DNA from 3 places in the Streptomyces sp. NPDC096013 genome. Region 3 is predicted to be linked to each of the others. Evidence: riboswitches for the same ligand, from Rfam matches in the RefSeq annotation. Region 3 holds a riboswitch; each other region holds the start of a gene.

What was found. Region 3 has a riboswitch for thiamine pyrophosphate ahead of thiC (phosphomethylpyrimidine synthase ThiC). Riboswitches for the same ligand answer to the same signal wherever they lie in the genome.
Region 1: it holds a riboswitch for thiamine pyrophosphate, as region 3 does, so the genes downstream of both, ACIRB1_RS40380 (thiamine ABC transporter substrate binding subunit) here and thiC (phosphomethylpyrimidine synthase ThiC) in region 3, are expected to answer to the same signal.
Region 2: it holds a riboswitch for thiamine pyrophosphate, as region 3 does, so the genes downstream of both, thiO (glycine oxidase ThiO) here and thiC (phosphomethylpyrimidine synthase ThiC) in region 3, are expected to answer to the same signal.

What each region holds. Positions count from the first base shown of each region.
Region 1 covers NZ_JBIWGK010000019.1:117,464-120,777, forward strand. The annotation lists gene ACIRB1_RS40375 (ABC transporter permease) at 1-549, opposite strand, end outside; gene ACIRB1_RS40380 (thiamine ABC transporter substrate binding subunit) at 603-1,679, opposite strand; TPP riboswitch at 1,748-1,853, opposite strand; gene rlmN (23S rRNA (adenine(2503)-C(2))-methyltransferase RlmN) at 1,878-2,984, opposite strand; gene ACIRB1_RS40390 (phosphatidate cytidylyltransferase) at 3,077-3,314, opposite strand, start outside.
Region 2 covers NZ_JBIWGK010000002.1:464,098-467,411, reverse strand. The annotation lists gene ACIRB1_RS09600 (Rv2175c family DNA-binding protein) at 1-334, opposite strand, end outside; gene ACIRB1_RS09595 (NAD(P)/FAD-dependent oxidoreductase) at 399-1,628, opposite strand; gene ACIRB1_RS09590 (hypothetical protein) at 1,673-2,011, opposite strand; TPP riboswitch at 2,109-2,221, shown strand; gene thiO (glycine oxidase ThiO) at 2,218-3,314, shown strand, end outside.
Region 3 covers NZ_JBIWGK010000006.1:302,623-305,936, reverse strand. The annotation lists gene thiC (phosphomethylpyrimidine synthase ThiC) at 1-1,163, opposite strand, end outside; TPP riboswitch at 1,156-1,345, opposite strand; gene ACIRB1_RS22215 (YibE/F family protein) at 1,417-2,952, shown strand.

The DNA of each region.
Region 1 (3,314 bases), on a different contig from region 3:
GGCCACGGCGGGCCCGAGCGCGGGCAGTGTCACCGTCCGCCAGGCCCGCGACCGGGAGGCGCCGAGCATCCGCGCGGCCTCCTCCTGACGCGGGTCGAGCTGCGCCCAGAGACCGCCCACCGTCCGTACGACGACCGCGTAGTTGAAGAAGACGTGCGCGAGCAGGATGGCCCACACGGTGGTGTCCAGCCGTACGCCCCACAGGTCGTCGAGGAGTCCGCCCCGGCCGACGAGCGCGAGGAAGGCCGTACCGACGACGACCGTCGGCAGCACGAACGGAACCGTCACGACAGCCCGCAGGACATGCCGGCCCGGGAAGTCGAAGCGCGCGAAGACATACGCGCCGGGGAGCGCGATCAGGAGCGTGAGCGCGGTGGACGCGAGCGCCTGCCAGGTGGTGAACCACAGCACGTGCCGGATGTCGGACTCGACCAGCACGTCCCGGACGCGGCCCAACTGCCAGGCGCCGTCGACCTTCAGACCGCGTCCGACGATCGCGGCGACGGGGTAGGCGAAGAACACCGCGAAGAACGCGACGGGCAGGGCCATCAGGCCGAGCCGCGCCGCGCCGCCCCCGCGGGCTCTCCGCGTCTTCGGCGGGGCTACTTCAGTACGAGCGAGGTCCACGACTTGACCCACTGGTCCCGGTCGGCGGCGATCTTCGCGGGCGCCATGGTCTCGGGGTCCGGGGCCTGACGGCCGTACTGCTCGAACTCCCGCGGTACCTGGGCGCCCTGGATCACCGGGTAGACGAACATGTTGAGCGGCATGTCCTGCTGGAACTCCTTGGTGAGCAGGAAGTCGAGGAACGCCTTGCCGCCCTTGGTGTTCTTCGCGTTGCTGAGCAGCCCCGCGTACTCGGTCTGCCGGAAGCAGGTGCCGTACGAGACCCCGGTGGGCGCGGTGGTCGGCTTCGGGTCGGCGTAGATGACCTCGGCGGGCGGCGACGAGGCGTACGAGACGACGAGGGGCCGGTCACCGCCCGCCTTCCTGCCGCCCGCGGACCCGGAGAACTCCTGGTCGTAGGCCTGCTCCCAGCCGTCGACGACCTTCACGCCGTTGGCCTTGAGCTTCTTCCAGTACGTCTGCCAGCCTCCCCCATCCCCGTACTGCGCCGCGCTGCCGAGCAGGAAGCCGAGGCCGGGCGAGGAGGTGGCCGCGTTCTCGGTGACAAGGAGGTTCTTGTACTCCGGCTTGACCAGATCGGCGAAGGAGGCCGGCGGGGTCAGCTTGTGCTTGCTGAAGTAGGCCTTGTCGTAGTTGACGCAGATGTCGCCGGTGTCGATGGGCGTGACCCGGTGCTTGGCCTGGTCGACGCGGTACTCGGGCTTGACGAGCGCGGAGCCCCTCGCGTCGTAGGACTGGAAGAGGCCGTTGTCGAGGGCGCGGGAGAGCAGGGTGTTGTCGACGCCGAAGAAGACGTCGCCCTGGGGGTTGTCCTTGGTGAGGATCGCCTTGTTGACGGCCTGGCCGGCGTCGCCGTCCTTGAGGACCTTGACGGTGTAGCCGGACCGCTTCTCGAAATCCTTGAGGACGCTCTTCGAGACGGCCCACGAGTCGTGGCTGACGAGGGTGACGGTCTTGGAGTCGGCGCCGCTGCCGCTGTCGGACGAGCCGCACGCGGAGAGCGTGAGCAGGCCGAGCCCGACGGCCGCGGCGATGAATGTCCTGGTGTGCACTGGATTCCTCCTGGGGTGTCCAGGAAGAGACGCGGCCCCGCCCACAGGACGTGGGCAGGGCGCAACAGCAAGAGTGATGACCGAACTTCCTACCCAGAATGACCTGGGCGAGGTTCAGAGGGTCTGCGGACAATCCCGCACTCTCAGCGCTGTGGCGCTCCCCTGTCGGAATATGAAGATGTACCTACGCCGGTCAGCCTACCGCTCGGTCGCGGCGAGCTGGCCGCACGCTCCGTCGATCTCCTGGCCGCGGGTGTCCCGGACGGTGACCGGCACCCCGTGGGCCGCGATGGCCTCGACGAACGCCTTCTCGTCCTCGGGGCGGGAGGCGGTCCACTTCGAGCCCGGCGTCGGGTTCAGCGGGATGAGGTTGACGTGCACCGGCTTGCCCTTGAGGAGGCGGCCGAGGCGGTCACCGCGCCACGCCTGGTCGTTGATGTCGCGGATCAGCGCGTACTCGATGGACAGACGGCGGCCCGACTTCGCCGCGTACTCCCAGCCCGCGTCGAGGACCTCGCGGACCTTCCAGCGGGTGTTCACCGGGACCAGGGTGTCGCGCAGCTCGTCGTCCGGCGCGTGCAGCGAGATCGCGAGGCGGCACTTGAACCCCTCGTCCGCGAAGCGGTGGATCGCCGGGACGAGTCCGACCGTCGAGACGGTGATCCCGCGCTGCGAGAGGCCGAGGCCGTCCGGCTCGGGGTCGGTGAGGGCGCGGATGGACTGGACGACCCGCTTGTAGTTGGCGAGGGGCTCGCCCATGCCCATGAAGACGATGTTGGAGAGCCGCGCGGGCCCGCCGGGGATCTCGCCGTCGCGCAGCGCCCGCATGCCGTCCACGATCTGGTGCACGATCTCGCCGGTCGACAGATTGCGGTCCAGGCCGGCCTGACCGGTCGCGCAGAACGGGCAGTTCATGCCACACCCCGCCTGCGAGCTGATGCACATGGTGACCCGGTCCGGGTACCGCATCAGCACGGACTCGACGAGCGTCCCGTCGAACAGCCGCCACAGCGTCTTGCGGGTGGTGTCCTGGTCGGTCGAAAGATGCCGCACGACGGTCATCAGCTCAGGGAGCAGCGCCTCCCGCAGCTTGGCGCGCGAGGCGGCGGGGATGTCGGTCCACTCCGCCGGGTCGTGCGCGAGCCGCGCGAAGTAGTGCTGCGAGAGCTGCTTGGCGCGAAACGGCTTCTCCCCGACCGCGGCGACGGCTTCCTTGCGCTCGGCGGGCGTAAGGTCGGCGAGGTGCCGCGGCGGCTTCTGGGCTCCGCGGGGGGCGACGAATGTGAGTTCTCCGGGCTTAGGCATGGCCCTACCAGTGTCGCAGACATACGAAGAGGGACTCGCCGCCCTGTGGACAACAAGCCCCTCACGCACAAAACAGCAGGTCAAACCGTGTTTCAGCCGGAGCCGACGAACAGCACCAGCAGCAGCCACACCACCGGCGCCGTGGGCAGCAAGGAGTCCAGCCGGTCCATGATGCCGCCGTGGCCCGGCAGGAGCGTGCCCATGTCCTTGATGCCGAGGTCTCGCTTGATCATGGACTCGCCGAGGTCGCCCAGGGTGGCACTGGCCGCGACCGCGAAGCCCAGGATCAGGCCCTGCCACCAGCTGCCGTCGTCGATCAGGAACTGCATG
Region 2 (3,314 bases), on a different contig from region 3:
TGCCACGATTCTCGCTCAGGGCCTGCGCGGGGGTGCCGGGCAGGCTGGGGTCGGGGGTGAAGAGCCACTCCAGCATCTCTTCGTCGGAGAAGCCGTCGTCCCGCAGGAGCGTCAGGGTCCCCGTGAGGCCCTTGACGACCTTCTTCTCGGCCCCGTCGATGAAGGCGGCGGGGACGTGCAGCGCGCGGTTCTCACCACGGCGTACGGCGATGACTTGGCCGTCCTTGACCAGCTGCCGCACGCGTGTCACCTCGACATCGAGCATCTCTGCGATGTCGGGCAGCGTGAGCCAGGCGGGGACGAGAGCATCGATTTTTGCGTCAATCTCGGTCACGTAAACAGCGTGCCATCCCGGACTGACAGTCGGAAGCCGGGCCGGTCCGACCCGGTGGGACGAACTAGGCGATAGCCGCCTTCATCGGGAGGGAAGCATCCGCCAGCCGCTCCTGGTCCATGGGGGTCGCCGCCTCGATCAGCCGACGGCCCTGGGCCAGGTCACGGGGGCGGCCGACCGCCAGGAGGGCCACCAGACGGTCCCCGCGCAGCCAGCAGACGCTCCACGCCGGGGTGGACGGGTCACCGCGCCACAGGGTGGTGTCGGCGGACGCGTGATGACCGGCGTACTGGACGAAGCGGCCGAACTGCTCGGACCAGAAGTACGGCACCGGGTCGTAGACCGCCGGGGTCTCCCCGACGATGTTCGCGGCGACCGTGCGCGGCCCCTGGAGGGCGTTGTCCCAGTGGTGGACGAGAAGCCGCTCGCCGTACCTCCCCGAAGGGAAGGAGGCGCAGTCGCCGACCGCGTAGACGTCCGCCACCGAGGTGCGCAGGTGGTCGTCGGCCAGGACCTCGCGGTGGGCGCCCAGTGCGATGCCGGAGCCCGTCAGCCAGCCGGTGGCGGGGCGGGCGCCGATGCCGACCACGACGGCGCCCGCGGCCAGCCGGGTGCCGTCGTCCAGGACGACCTCGCCGGGCTCGACGTGCGCCACGCGCGCGTGCGTCCGCAGGGAGGCCCCGGCGGCGGCGTACCAGGCGGCCATCGGCGCGGCCACCTCGGCGGGCAGGGCCCCCGCGAGCGGCCGGTCGGCCGCCTCCACGACGGTCACCGCGCAGCCCGCCTCGCGCGCGGCGGTGGCGAACTCGGCGCCGATCCAGCCCGCGCCGACGACCACGATGTCGTGCTGCCGGGCGAGCACCGGGCGGAGCCGCTCGGCGTCGTCCAGGGTGCGCAGCAGATGCACGCCCGGGATGCCGTCGGCGCCCGGGAGCCGGATCGGTTCGGCACCGGTGGCGAGGACGAGGACGTCGTAGGGCACCGGGCCCTCGGCGGTGTCCAGTTCGTGGTCGGCGGGGCGCAGGCCCACGACCTCGCGCCCCAGCCGCACTTCGAGACCGAGCGCCTCGAAGTCGACGTCGAAGGCGGAGCCCTCCGCCTTGCCGAGCAGGACGGCCTTGGACAGCGGGGGCCGGTCGTACGGCTGATGGGGTTCCGCGCCGATCAGGGTGATGGCGCCGGTGAAGCCCTGCTCCCGGAGGGCGACCGCGGTCTGCACCCCGGCCATGCCCGCGCCGACGACGACCACGCGTCGCTCTGCCACCGTGCCCTGGTCCCGCGTCTGCTCGCTCACTCGATCACCATAGACACCTGACGATTTGTCAGTCAGCGGGCGCGTCAGGTGAGCTGTTCCACAGTGCTGGTCCCGTTTCCCTCCTGGGACTCCCACTCCCAGGTCTCCTCCAGGCGGACGCGGCCGTCCGGCACCTCGGTCACCAGGGAGACGCAGTGCCCGGAGGACGTCGTCCCGTCCGTCTTCAGCTGGACGTACCGGAAGTCGATCCGGTCCCCCGCGCGCGTGCCGACGAGATGCCCCCGTACGACGTCGCCGCCCGCGTACTCGGCCCAGATCTCGCCGTCCTGCTCGTGGTAGGTGAACCGGGTGCGGGTGCCGACCTGACCCGGGGCCTGGTCGGCGACGGGGGCGAGGACGAGACCGTCGAGCGAACGGGCCATGGACAGAGGCTCCCTTACTGACGCACAGGGCACGGGCTAGGGTGGCAGACGTGCCGCGACTCCCGGGGATGTCCCCCGGACCCGCGGCAGAAAAGAGTAGAACGCTCGCGGGAGCCTGGGCGCACTGGGCTGAGAGGGAGGCTGGCGGCCTCCGACCGTACGAACCTGATCCGGGTCATGCCGGCGAAGGGAGGGGCTGGACGCCCATGCCTGCACGCACATCAGACGTCCTCGTCGTCGGGGGCGGGATCATCGGCCTGGTCACGGCCTGGCGCGCGGCCCAACGCGGCTTCGCCACGGCCGTGCTGGACCCGGAGCCGGGCGGCGGGGCCGCCCAGGTGGCCGCCGGGATGCTGGCCGCCGTCACCGAACTCCACTACGGCGAACAGACCCTGCTCGCCCTCAACCTGGCCTCGGCGCACCGCTACCCGGACTTCGCGGCCGAGCTGACCGACCTCACCGGCCTGGACCTCGGCTACCGCCGCTGCGGCACGCTGGCCGTCGCCCTGGACGCCGACGACCGGGCCCATCTGCGTGAACTGCACGCGTTGCAGCAGCAGTCGGGCCTGGACTCCGAGTGGCTGTCCGGGCGCGAGTGCCGGCGCCTCGAACCGATGCTCGCACCGGGCGTGCGCGGGGGGCTCAGGGTCGACGGGGACCACCAGGTCGACCCGCGGCGGCTGGCGGCGGCGCTGGTGGCCGCCTGCGAGCGGGCCGGGGTCGTCTTCCACCGGACCTGGGCCGAGCGGCTCACGGTCGCGCGGGACCGTGCCACGGGGGTCGTCACACGGGAGGACACCCCGCTCACCGCGGACCAGGTCGTGCTCGCGGCCGGCAGCCTCAGCGGGCGGCTGACGGGCGTCCCCGACGACGTCCTGCCACCCGTACGGCCCGTGAAGGGCCAGGTCCTGCGGCTGACCGTGCCGGAGCGCCACGCGCCGTTCCTGAGCCGCACCGTGCGGGCCGTGGTGCGTGGCAGCCACGTCTACCTCGTGCCGCGCGAGAACGGCGAGCTGGTCGTCGGCGCGACCAGCGAGGAACTGGGCTGGGACACCACGGTGACCGCCGGCGGTGTCTACGAACTGCTGCGCGACGCCCATGAGCTGGTCCCCGGGATCACCGAACTGCCGCTCACCGAGACCCGGGCCGGACTGCGCCCCGGGTCCCCCGACAACGCGCCGCTGCTCGGCCCGACCGCGCTGCCGGGACTGCTGCTGGCCACCGGGCACTACCGCAACGGTGTGCTCCTCACGCCGGTCACCGGCGATGCCCTCGCGCATGCCCTGAGCACCGGTGAACTGCC
Region 3 (3,314 bases):
CGCAGTTCCGCGAACTGTGCCTCGTCGTTGGCGTCCGCGATCGAACCGGGCCGCAGGCCGTCGCCGAGCGAGTACGTGACGTCGTAGGCGGCGAGGATCTCGCACAGTTCCTCGAAGTTCTCGTACAGAAACGATTCCTTGTGGTGCGCGAGGCACCAGGCCGCCATGATCGAGCCGCCGCGCGAGACGATGCCCGTCTTGCGGTTCGCCGTCAGCGGTACGAACGGCAGCCGCACGCCCGCGTGGACGGTCATGTAGTCCACGCCCTGTTCGGCCTGTTCGACGACCGTGTCCTTGTAGATCTCCCAGGTCAGCTCCTCGGCGCGGCCGTCGACCTTTTCGAGTGCCTGGTAGAGCGGCACCGTGCCGATGGGGACAGGGGAGTTGCGCAGCACCCACTCACGCGTGGTGTGGATGTTGCGGCCGGTGGACAGGTCCATGACCGTGTCGGCGCCCCAGCGCGTCGCCCAGGTCATCTTGTCGACCTCCTCCTCGATGGAGGAAGTGACCGCGGAATTCCCGATGTTGGCGTTGACCTTCACCAGGAACCGCTTGCCGATGATCATCGGCTCGATCTCGGGATGGTTGACGTTGGCGGGCAGCACCGCACGCCCGGCCGCGATCTCCTCCCGGACGACCTCGGCGTCGACGTTCTCGCGTACGGCCACGAACTCCATCTCGGGGGTGATCTCACCCCTTCGCGCATAGGCGAGTTGTGTGACCGCCGTACCGTCACGGCCTCGGCGCGGCTGACGGGGGCGCCCCGGGAAGACCGCGTCCAGGTTGCGCAGTCCACCGCGCGGTGAGGTGTGCTTGATCCCGTCGTCCTCGGGGCGGACGGGCCGGCCCGCATACTCCTCGGTGTCGCCGCGGGCGATGATCCAGTTCTCCCGCAGCGGCGCCAGTCCCCTGCGGACATCGGTGTCGACGAGCGGATCGGTGTACGGACCCGAGGTGTCGTACAGCGTCACCGACTCCCCGTTGGTGAGATGCACCTGACGGACCGGCACCCGTAGATCGGGGCGCGAGCCCGCGACGTACCCCTTGTGCCAGCCGATGGACTTCCCGGCCTCCGTGGGCTGTTCGGCCCGAGCGGACTTCTCGCCCGGAACGGGCTGTTCGTCCTGGCTGGAGGCAGGCGTGCGTACGTCCTTGTTGGTCATGAGACCTACTCCCTACGCCGGCATTACCCGGTAACAGGTTCGGCGGTCGACGCAGCGGCTTCCGTCAGCCGATGTTTCATGTGAAACATCACTCGATTCAGGTGACGTTTCCCGTGAAACATCGCAGAGACGAAGGTCAGCGCCCTCTCAGCCCGGTGCTCCGAGCTCCCGCGTGTGCAAAGGTGCCTCCACGCTAGCGCCATAAGTGGCGCGGTGAACAGTGGGCCTCCGGCGTTCTTGCGATGATCGGGCGGTGACCACGACATCGCAGCCCCCGTATCCGCCGACCGGGCCGCCCCATGGCCACGACCATGGATCCGGCGACGACCGCGATTCCGGGCACGACCACGGACCGGGCGGGGACGGCGGGCACGGTTCCGGTGCGGCCGGTGGTCACGGTTCCGGTGGAGGCGGTGGGCACGGTCACTCGCACAGTCATGGACCCGCCGCCCCCGTCTCCCGGCATCTGCGGAAGGTCATCGCGGCGATCCTGATCCCGTTCACGGTGGCCGTCGTGGTCGGCATGGTGGTGCTGTGGCCAGGCGGCGCCCCCTCGCACAAGCGCACCGGCGTCGGCTTCGACCGGCAGACCCAGCAGGCGACGGTCACCAAGGTCGTCAGCGTGAGCTGCGCGTCGGTGAACGCATCGGGCGGGGGCTCGACCGGGGACACCTCCACCGCCGAGGGCTCCTCTGCGGCACAGGAAGCGGCAGGCACCTGCAAGAAGGCCACGGTCACGGTCTCCACCGGCAAGGACAAGGGCCGTACGTTCACGGAGATCGTCCAGCCCGACCAGTCACGGCAGTTGCATCAGGGCGAGAAGGTCGTGGTCGCGTACGAACCCTCGGCGCCCAGGGATCTGCAGTACTCCGTCACCGATGTGAACCGTAAGTTCCCGATGGCGCTGCTCGCCGGGATCTTCGCGCTGGCCGTCGTGGTAGTGGGCCGGCTGCGCGGTGTCATGGCGCTGATCGCGCTGGCCATCAGCTTCATGATCCTTAACTTCTTCATCCTGCCCGCGATCCTGCACGGCTCGAACCCGCTGATCGTGGCGGTGGTCGGATCGAGCGCCATCATGCTGATCGCCCTCTACATGTGCCACGGCCTGTCGGCCCGTACGTCCGTGGCGGTGCTCGGCACCCTGATGTCACTGGTGCTGATCGGCATCCTGGGCTCGGGGTTCATCGACTGGGCCGCGCTGACCGGCAACACGGACGACAACACGGGCCTCATCCACGGGCTGTACCCGTCGATCGACATGAGCGGTCTGCTGCTCGCCGGCGTCATCATCGGTTCGCTCGGCGTGCTCGACGATGTGACGGTCACCCAGACATCGGCGGTCTGGGAGCTGCACGAGGCCAACCCGTCGATGGGCTGGCGCGGGCTGTACCGCGCCGGCATCCGCATCGGCCGCGACCACATCGCGTCCGTCGTCAACACCCTCGTCCTCGCCTACGCGGGCGCCGCGCTGCCGCTGCTCCTGCTCTTCTCCATCGCCCAGAGCAGCGTGGGGTCGGTGGCCAACAGCGAGTTGGTCGCCGAGGAGATCGTCCGCACGCTGGTCGGCTCGATCGGCCTGGTCGCGTCGGTACCGGTCACCACAGCCCTCGCGGCCCTGGTCGTCTCGGCGGACCGCCCGGGACGCGAGGCCGTTCCGGCGGGGGCGGCTGGGTCGGGGGGTGCAGCGGGTGCGGCAGGTTCGGCCGGCTCGGCTACGACGTCCACGGCGGCGCCGAGCGCCAAGCCCGCGGCAGCACGTGGCGGGAAGGGCCGACGCCGTAAGCACTGAGGCGCTCCCCGCTCTGAGGCGCGGCAAGCCCTGGGACGGCGCCAGCACTGAGGCTCCGAGAACCACGCAGGCAGCCCAAGCCCTGAGGTCCCGCAAACCCTGAGCGCCGCAAGCACGGGACCGCATTGCACCCCGCCGCACTGCACCCCACTGCACCGCGCAACGCCGTGCCGCGCAACGGCGCACCCCGCAGCACCGGCAAGCGCCGCAAGCGGCGGGAACCGCCCCAGGAAGCCGCGCAGAAGCGTTACTGCGGAACTCCGGGCCCTGGGAGAACCTTTCGGGCCCCCGACGGGACCTCCAGGGCTCACAGCGCCTCACGATGCCTCACGGCGTCCACGGCGTCCAGGGCGTCCAGGGCG